DNA from 2 places in the Bradyrhizobium symbiodeficiens genome. Region 2 is predicted to be linked to the other one. Evidence: predicted binding sites of a transcription regulator. Region 2 holds the regulator's gene; the other holds the start of a gene.

Region 1 (4,209 bases), 650 kb from region 2:
CGGTGTGCGCGCCGTGATCTGCCAGAGCTTCGAGCGCATCCATCGCTCCAACCTGGTCGGCATGGGCGTGCTGCCGCTCACCTTCGAGGATGGCACCTCGTGGTCGTCGCTCGGCCTCAAGGGCGACGAGAAGGTCACGCTGCGTGGCCTGCAGGGCGACCTCAAGCCGCGCCAGAAGCTGACCGCGGAAATCGTCTCCGGCGACGGCTCGCTGCAGCGCGTTTCGCTGCTTTGCCGCATCGATACGCTGGACGAGCTCGACTACTACCGCAACGGCGGGATCCTGCACTACGTGTTGCGCAAGCTCGCGGCCTGAGCGCGAACTTGTGAACGGTGGCTCACCGCGACGTGAGTAGAAGGTTAAACGAAGGCGGCCTATCACAAGGCCGCCTTCGAGCGTTTGCGGCATGCTCCAGATGGGCCCGCCCGGCGGAAAACCCCCTTTCGGGTGGTTCGCCTGGACGGTTGAGTGTGTCGCGCCCCGTAAGATTACGGTGACCATCCGGCTTTAAGATCTCTCTTCCCACGAGCAATGGCGTGCGGCGTTCAACATGACAGCAATGACGGCTTCTCATCTGATTTCACGTTGGTCCGGTGTGCTCTGGTCGGGAGCTCTCGGCATCTGTGCGATCGTCGCCGTCATCCGTCCTGCCGAGGCCGACCCCCGTGCCGTTGTCGAATTGTTTACCTCGCAGGGCTGCTCGTCCTGTCCGCCCGCCGACCAGATCATCGGTGATCTCTCCAAAGACCCCTCGATCATCGCGCTGAGCATGCCGATCGACTATTGGGACTATCTCGGTTGGAAAGACACGCTGGCGGATTCGCGCTTCTCTGCACGGCAGCGTGCCTATTCGCGCATGCGCGGCGACCGCGAGGTCTACACGCCGCAAGTCGTGGTCAACGGCTCCACCCATGTCGTCGGCAGCGATCGTGCCGGCATCGAGAGCGCGATCGGCAAGAGCGACAAGGGTACGGGCGTCATGAGCGTGCCGGTGACGATGTCGCTCGAGGGAAAGCAGATCAACGTGTCGGTGGCCGCGAGCAACGAGCCGGCCGTCTCGCACGGCGAGGTCTGGATCTGTTCGATTGCCAAGTCGGTCCCGATCGCGATCACCCGCGGCGAGAATCGCGGACAGCAGGTCACCTATCACAACGTGGTGCGCAACCTGCTCAAGGTCGGCGACTGGACCGGCCGTTCGGAAAGCTGGACGGTGCCGATCGAGAACCTCACGCGCGACGGCGTCGACGGCGCGGTGGTCTATGTCCAGGACGGCAGCCGCGACAAGCCCGGCACGATGCTGGGTGCAGCGTACACGTCGCTGCACTGAAGCGCACGCGCTTCGAGTCTTCCGACTCGAACACAGTCTTAACCCTTATGGTGAGGCGCGCGCCCTTGCGCGCGAGGCGGACGATGCTGCGCATCGCCGCGAGAACCATGCAGGCCCGCACTGATGCAGCGTGGCCTTTCATCCTTCGAGACGCGCGCAGGAGCGCGCTCCTCAGGATGAGGACAGAAAGTTTTACGCGGATTTTTGAGAGGAGGTCTGCGCCCCGCCGGAAACATCCCGACACAAACAAAAAGGACCAACTTGCGTTGGCCCTCCTTGTGTGCGTACAGACCCGATCCTGTTCGACCCCGGGGGGCTGGGGGCTGAGGAATCCGGAACCGAAAGGACCGGGTCAACGCACACGAATCTTTTCGCAATGCAGGGCGGCAGTCGCTAGGCGGAAAAGCGGCGAGACTATGATTCCTGCTAACGATCCCGTGACGGTTTGCCGCGACGGAGTTCCACCATTGCGTGTGCACGGATTCGCACCCGATTCGACAGGTTGAATCAGGAGCCTCTTGCGGCGCTGACCGGTTGGCGCAATCATGGAGCTGTCATGATCCGGGTTCCGGGGACGGTCTTCGCGGACGGGGTCATGCCGTGCGATGAGGAAGCGCTCCATGAGTCTGTCGGAGGATGCCGATCCGAGCGAGCAGCGCGCGGCGGCGCGCCCCGCTGCTGCGGCCACGCAACTGAGCCGGGTGACGTTCAATCGGCTCGAGCTGCATCGTATTCTCAATCTCTACGGCCGCATGGTCGCCGATGGCGAATGGCGCGACTACGCCATCGACTTCCTCAGGGATCGCGCCGTGTTCTCGGTCTATCGCCGTGCCTCGGAAGTGCCGATCTACCGCATCGAGAAGGACCCGCGGCTGGCGCGCAAGCAGGGCATGTACAGCGTGATCTCGGCGACGGGCCTGATCTTGCGCCGCGGCCACGAACTGGAGCGCGTGCTCCTGGTGATCGACCGCAAGCTGGCGGTGGTGTAGCCGCACGAACGGTGCCGTAGGGTGGGCAAAGGCGCGCAGCGCCGTGCCCACGTTCTTTCTCTATCGCGGGGAGATGGTGGGCACGCTTACGCTTTGCCCACCCTACAAGCCCTACTTCCCCGGCACCGTCTTCGCGCCCTCGCCGAGGTCGCGCTGCATCATCACGGTGTCCAGCCAGCGGCCGAATTTCAGCCCGACATTGGGATGCGTGCCGATCATCTTGAATCCGCCCTTGGTGTGGACGCCGATCGAGCCGGCATTGGCGGAATCTCCGATCACCGCGATCATCTGACGGAAGCCGCGCGCCTCGCATTCGGCAACCAGCCGGTCCAGCAGCAACGAGCCGATGCCGCGGCGGTGGAAGGAGGGATCGAGATAGATCGAATTCTCGACCGTGAAGCGGTAGGCCGGGCGCGGGCGGTAGGCGCCGGCATAGGCATAGCCGGCCACGCGACCGTCGAGCATGGCGACGAAATAGGGATAGCCGCCGTCGACCAGCGTGCGATAGCGCCGCGTCATCTCGGGGAGGTCCGGCGGCTCCAGCTCGAACGTCGCGGTCCCCTCGCGGACGGCCTGCTGATAGATGGCGGTGATGGCGGGAAGGTCGGCCTCGGTTGCAGGCCTGATTTCGGGTGCGGACATGCCGCAAAGATAGCAGGGGCGCTGCGATGAGCAACGCTGTTCCCGCATACGTCATGGCCGGGCATAGCCGTACGAAGGACGGCGTCGCTTCCGCTCGCCCAAAACAAAAACCCCGGCCTTTCGGCCGGGGTTCGTGTCCGTTCGTCCTGGTCGTCGCTTACTCTCGCTGGCCGAGAAGCTGCAGCAGCAGCGTGAACAGGTTGATGAAGTTCAGGTACAGCGACAGTGCGCCGGTGATGGCCGCGCGCTCTGCGATGTCACCGCCGGCCGAAGCGTAGCCGTAGATGTAGTCGTTCTTCAGCCGCTGCGTATCCCAGGCGGTGAGGCCCGAGAAGACCAGCACGCCGACCACCGACACGATGAACTGCAGCATCGAGCTGGCCAGGAACAGGTTCACCAGGCTCGCGATGATGATGCCGATCAGGCCCATGAACAGGAACGAGCCCATCGCGGTGAGGTCACGCTTGGTGGTGTAGCCGTAGAGGCTCAGCGCACCGAACGTGGCCGCGGTGATGAAGAACACCCGCACGATCGAGGTGTGCGTGAACACCAGGAAGATCGACGACAGCGAGATGCCCATCAGCGCCGCGAACACCCAGAACAGGATCTGGGCAGTCGAGGGAGCCAGACGGTTGATGCCCGCCGAGATCACGAACACCATGGCGAGCGGCGCCAGCATGAACAGCCATTTCAGCGGGCTGACGAACATCGCGTAGCCGAACGGCGTCAGGAACAGCTTGCCGACGCGGACGGCGTCCGCGGTCGGGACGTCGGTCACGGCAGCCATGTAGACGCCGAGCGCGGCAAGGCCGGTGATGGCGAGGCCGATGCTCATGTAGTTGTAGATGCGCAGCATGTAGGCGCGCAGGCCGGCATCGACCGTCGCGGCGTCAACACGCCCGGCGGCCCTGCCGAAAGGAGAAGCGTAGTTACGGTCTAGGTCCGACATGGTCGAATTCCCGTTGGTTGGTCCGGTCCGGCATGAGGGTCGCCATGCCGCCCGGTTCGTCAAATTCTATCTCGGATACCGATGCCTGCCGACTAAATTCTGGCTAACAATCGGGACTCCGAACCCATTGGATATGTGGGAAACTAACACATCCGCTGCAACCTTCCACGCGCGGCTGAATGTCGCCCTTGGCGGCAATCCTGACGCGAACCTGACGAGCAGTCGTGGTAAATCGCAGGAATCGTGCGATTTCGCTCTCGTGCGGCCATCCGCTACATTTTGTCACAAATTCCGCAACACC
Region 2 (4,209 bases):
GAGGCAAGCTTCTGCTTCAGCAGCAGCGACATTCTCTGCACGTGGTCGAAGAAGCCGGGCGCGAGCATGACGTCGAGCACGGCGTTGGCCGCGGAGATCGCCAGCGGATTGCCGCCGAAGGTCGAGCCGTGCGAGCCGGGCCCCATGCCGGCGGCCGCATCCGCGGTCGCCAGAATGGCCCCGATCGGGAAGCCGCCGCCGAGCGCCTTGGCCAGCGACATCACGTCCGGCGTGACGCCAGTGCGCCGATAGGCGAACAGATCGCCGCTGCGGCCCATGCCGGTCTGCACCTCGTCGAAGGCGAGCAGTAGGCCCTTCTCGTCGCAAAGCTGGCGGAGCGCCTTGAGGAAGGTCGGCGTTGCCGAGCGCACGCCGCCCTCGCCCTGGATCGGCTCGATCAGGATGCCGGCGGTGTGCGGACCGATCGCCTTCTTGACGGCCTCGATGTCGCCATGCGGCACCTGGTCGAAGCCTTCCATCGGCGGACCGAAGCCTTCGAGATATTTTGCCGAGCCGGTCGCAGCCAGCGTCGCCAGCGTGCGGCCGTGGAAGGCGCCTTCGAAAGTGATGATGCGATAGCGCTCCGGATGTCCCTTGGAGAAGTGATGATGGCGCACCAGCTTGATCACGCCCTCCAGCGCTTCGGCCCCCGAATTGCAGAAGAACACGAAGTCCGCAAAGCTCTCCTGGCAGAGCCGGTTGGCGAGCTTCTCGCCATCCGGGCTCTGGAACAGGTTCGACATGTGCCAGAGCTTCGTCGCCTGCTCCTGCAGCGCCTTGATCAGATGCGGATGGCAATGGCCGAGCGCATTCACGGCCACGCCCGAGGTGAAATCGAGATAGCGATCGCCATTGGTCGCGATCAGCCAGCAGCCTTCACCGCGCTCGAAGCCGAGGTCGGCTCTGGCGAAAACGGGGAGCAAATGCGGCGCTGCGCTGTTCGTCATGATGTCACTTGAATGTTGCGGACGGTGTGACGCGTGCATTGCGCAACGCACCATCCACCGGCCCGGAAAACGAAACGTGCCGCCTTTTAAGGGCGGCACGCGGGACTATCTTATGCCTGGCAAGACGGGTGTCAATGCCGCCCGGAAAGCCTCGGGAAACGCAGAATCCGTAGTCTTGCGGTGCCGATTTTGCGGGATTTCACCACGGAACATGTGGAAGCGAGTCGGCGGACTCTTGCGCGGGAGTCACGCCATATTGTAGCGTTTGGATTGTCAGATACGACATCTCGTGCAGCGGTTCTGATCTCAAGAGTCCTCATGTACCGGCGTAAACGTTCGGGCGTCAGTCGCGCCCGGCGAGCCCTAAGGGATTCTGGCGGCACGGGTTTTTCGAAGCTTAGCAATCGCCGCATGGGCGCCAGGACGGCAGCCGCGCGACGAGGGAAAGGGTGCAATGACGGTTTTGACCTGGTCCGATGATCGCGTCGAGCAGCTGAAAAAGCTCTGGGAGGCCGGACTTTCGGCCAGCCAGATCGCAGCTGAGCTCGGCAATGTGACCCGCAATGCCGTGATCGGCAAAGTGCACAGGCTCGGTCTGTCCGGCCGCGCAAAGAGCCCGTCATCGGCCGCGCCCCGGCCGCGCAAGGCGCGCCCCGCACAGCACATGATGCGGGTGACCCGCCCCATCGCGCGCGGCAACACCGCGCTGGCCCAGGCCTTCGAGGTCGAGGTGGAGGCCGAGCCGGTCACCTACGACAACGTGGTGCCGATGAGCCAGCGGCTGTCGCTGCTCGAGCTGAACGAGGCGACCTGCCATTGGCCGGTCGGAGATCCCTCCAGCCCGGACTTCTTCTTCTGCGGCGGCAAGGCGCTGTCCGGCCTGCCCTACTGCGCCCAGCACTCGCGCGTGGCGTATCAGCCGGCGGCCGATCGCCGGCGCGCAGCACCTAAGCCGGGGCCGCGGTGAGCTTGCGGATTTAGCTGACTAAGGACGGTGCTGTCACACGACGACGGCGCAACAATCTCGGTGTCATCCCCGCGAACGCGGGGATCCATAACCACAGGGCGCAGTTATTGCGCGAGATGGTCACTCCGAGTCTTCGCCAAACTACGTCCTGTGGTTATCGCGACGGGCGCAAGCGCTCGCGCGGAGATCCCGGGCTCGCGCTGCGCGCGCCCCGGGATGACGGCTGAGATTGCGGCTACAGCGCCAAACGGCAGCCCACAACCCGCTACGCCTGCTCGGCCTTCGCGAAGCGATCGTCCAGCGCGTAGCCGGCGCCGCGGACGGTGCGGATCGGGTCCTGCTCGCGGCCGAGATTGAGCAGCTTGCGCAGGCGGCCGATATGAACGTCGACGGTGCGCTCGTCGATGTAGATGTCGCGGCCCCAGACGCTGTCGAGCAGCTGCTCGCGCGAGAACACGCGGCCGGGATGCTCCAGGAAGAACTCCAGCAGGCGATATTCGGTCGGGCCGAGATCGATCGGCCGGCCCGAGCGCGCCACGCGGCGCTTGTCGCGGTCGAGCTCGATGTCGCCATAGGCCAGCACGGTGGCGAGCCGCTCGGGGCTGGCGCGCCGCAGCAGGCCCTTCACGCGCGCCAGGAGCTCCGGCACCGAGAACGGCTTGACGATGTAATCGTCGGCGCCGGTCGCAAGCCCCCGCACCCGCTCGCTCTCCTCGCCGCGCGCGGTGAGCATGATGATCGGCAGCTGCTTGGTGTCGGGCCGGGTGCGCAGGCGCCTGCACAGCTCGATGCCCGACAGGCCCGGCAGCATCCAGTCGAGCACGATCAAATCGGGGATGTGCTCCTTGAGGCGGGTGTCGGCGTCGTCGCCGCGCATGACCGTCTCGACGTCATAGCCGTCGCCTTCGAGGTTGTAGCGAAGCAGCTCGGTGAGAGCTTCCTCGTCCTCAACCACCATAATGCGTGCGCCCATGGTGTCGTCGCTCCTTAAAGTCTTCAGGTATTCGGGATCGCCGTGGCGAAGGTGGTCATGTCGCCCTTCGGCCGCTTGTCGGTGATCGCCTGGCCCTCGATCATGTAGAACACGGTCTCGGCGATGTTGGTGGCGTGGTCGCCGATCCGCTCGATGTTCTTGGCGCAGAACATCAGGTGGATGCAGAACGAGATGTTGCGCGGATCCTCCATCATGTAGGTGAGGAGCTCGCGGAACAGCGAGGTGCAGATCGCGTCGACCTCCTCGTCGCCCTTCCACACCGCCATCGCCGCCGGCAGATCGTGCGCGGCATAGGCGTCCAGCACCGACTTGACCTGCTGCTGCACGAGGTCGGTCATGTGCTCGAGGCCGCGGAACAGTTTCAGCGGATGGAAATCGGTCTCCAGCGCGGCGACGCGCTTGCCCATGTTCTTGGCGAGGTCGCCGATGCGCTCGAGGTCGGTCGCGACGCGCATCGCGCCGACGATCTCGCGCAAATCCACCGCCATCGGCTGGCGGCGGGCGATGGTGAGCACCGCGCGTTCCTCGATGCGCTTCTGCAGCGCGTCGAGATCGGCATCGATGGTGACGACGCGCTGGCCGAGCGCGACGTCGCGGCGGATCAGCGCATCGACGGAATCGACGATCATGCGCTCGGCGATGCCGCCCATCTCGGCGACCAGGCGCGTGAGTTCCTGGAGGTCGGTGTCGAAGGCCTTGGCGGTATGTTCGGTACCCATGTTCCGTCTCCTCAGCCGAACCGGCCAGTGATGTAATCCTGCGTGCGCCGGTCAGTCGGCGACGTGAAGATCTTGCTGGTGTCGTCGAACTCGATCAGCTCGCCGAGATACATGAAGGCGGTCTTGTCGGAGACGCGCGCGGCCTGCTGCATGTTGTGGGTGACGATCGCGATCGTGTAGTTCTCGGACAGTTCCTGGATCAGCTCCTCGACCTTGGCGGTCGAGATCGGGTCGAGCGCCGAGCACGGCTCGTCGAACAGGATGACTTCGGGGCGCACCGCGACGGTGCGGGCGATGCACAGGCGCTGCTGCTGGCCGCCGGAGAGCGACAGGCCGGAAGCGTTGAGCTTGTCCTTGACCTCGTTCCAGAGGGCGCCGCCGCGCAGCGCCTTCTCGACGCGGTCGTCCATCTCGGACTTCGAGATCTTCTCGTAGAGGCGGATGCCGAAAGCGATGTTCTCGTAGATAGTCATCGGGAACGGCGTCGGCTTCTGGAACACCATGCCGACCCGGGCGCGCAGCAGATTGAGGTCGAGCTTGAGGTCGAGGATGTTGGTCTGGTCCAGCATCAGCTGGCCGGTG

The links. Region 2 encodes PhoB, which activates phosphate uptake and scavenging genes when phosphate is short. Its sites were predicted from a motif close to TGTCATNNANCTGTCAT; they were not measured.
Region 1: the regulator PhoB is predicted to act here: its motif matches at 1,870-1,886, upstream of CIT39_RS01810 (DUF2794 domain-containing protein).

What each region holds. Positions count from the first base shown of each region.
Region 1 is NZ_CP029427.2:371,330-375,538, forward strand. It holds gene acnA (aconitate hydratase AcnA) at 1-316, shown strand, start outside; gene CIT39_RS01805 (DUF1223 domain-containing protein) at 552-1,328, shown strand; gene CIT39_RS01810 (DUF2794 domain-containing protein) at 1,949-2,317, shown strand; gene CIT39_RS01815 (GNAT family N-acetyltransferase) at 2,429-2,959, opposite strand; gene CIT39_RS01820 (Bax inhibitor-1/YccA family protein) at 3,117-3,908, opposite strand; gene CIT39_RS01825 (ABC transporter permease) at 4,191-4,209, opposite strand, start outside.
Region 2 is NZ_CP029427.2:6,746,616-6,750,824, forward strand. It holds gene CIT39_RS31875 (aspartate aminotransferase family protein) at 1-947, opposite strand, end outside; gene CIT39_RS31880 (GcrA family cell cycle regulator) at 1,402-1,914, shown strand; gene phoB (phosphate regulon transcriptional regulator PhoB) at 2,180-2,887, opposite strand; gene phoU (phosphate signaling complex protein PhoU) at 2,911-3,627, opposite strand; gene pstB (phosphate ABC transporter ATP-binding protein PstB) at 3,639-4,209, opposite strand, start outside.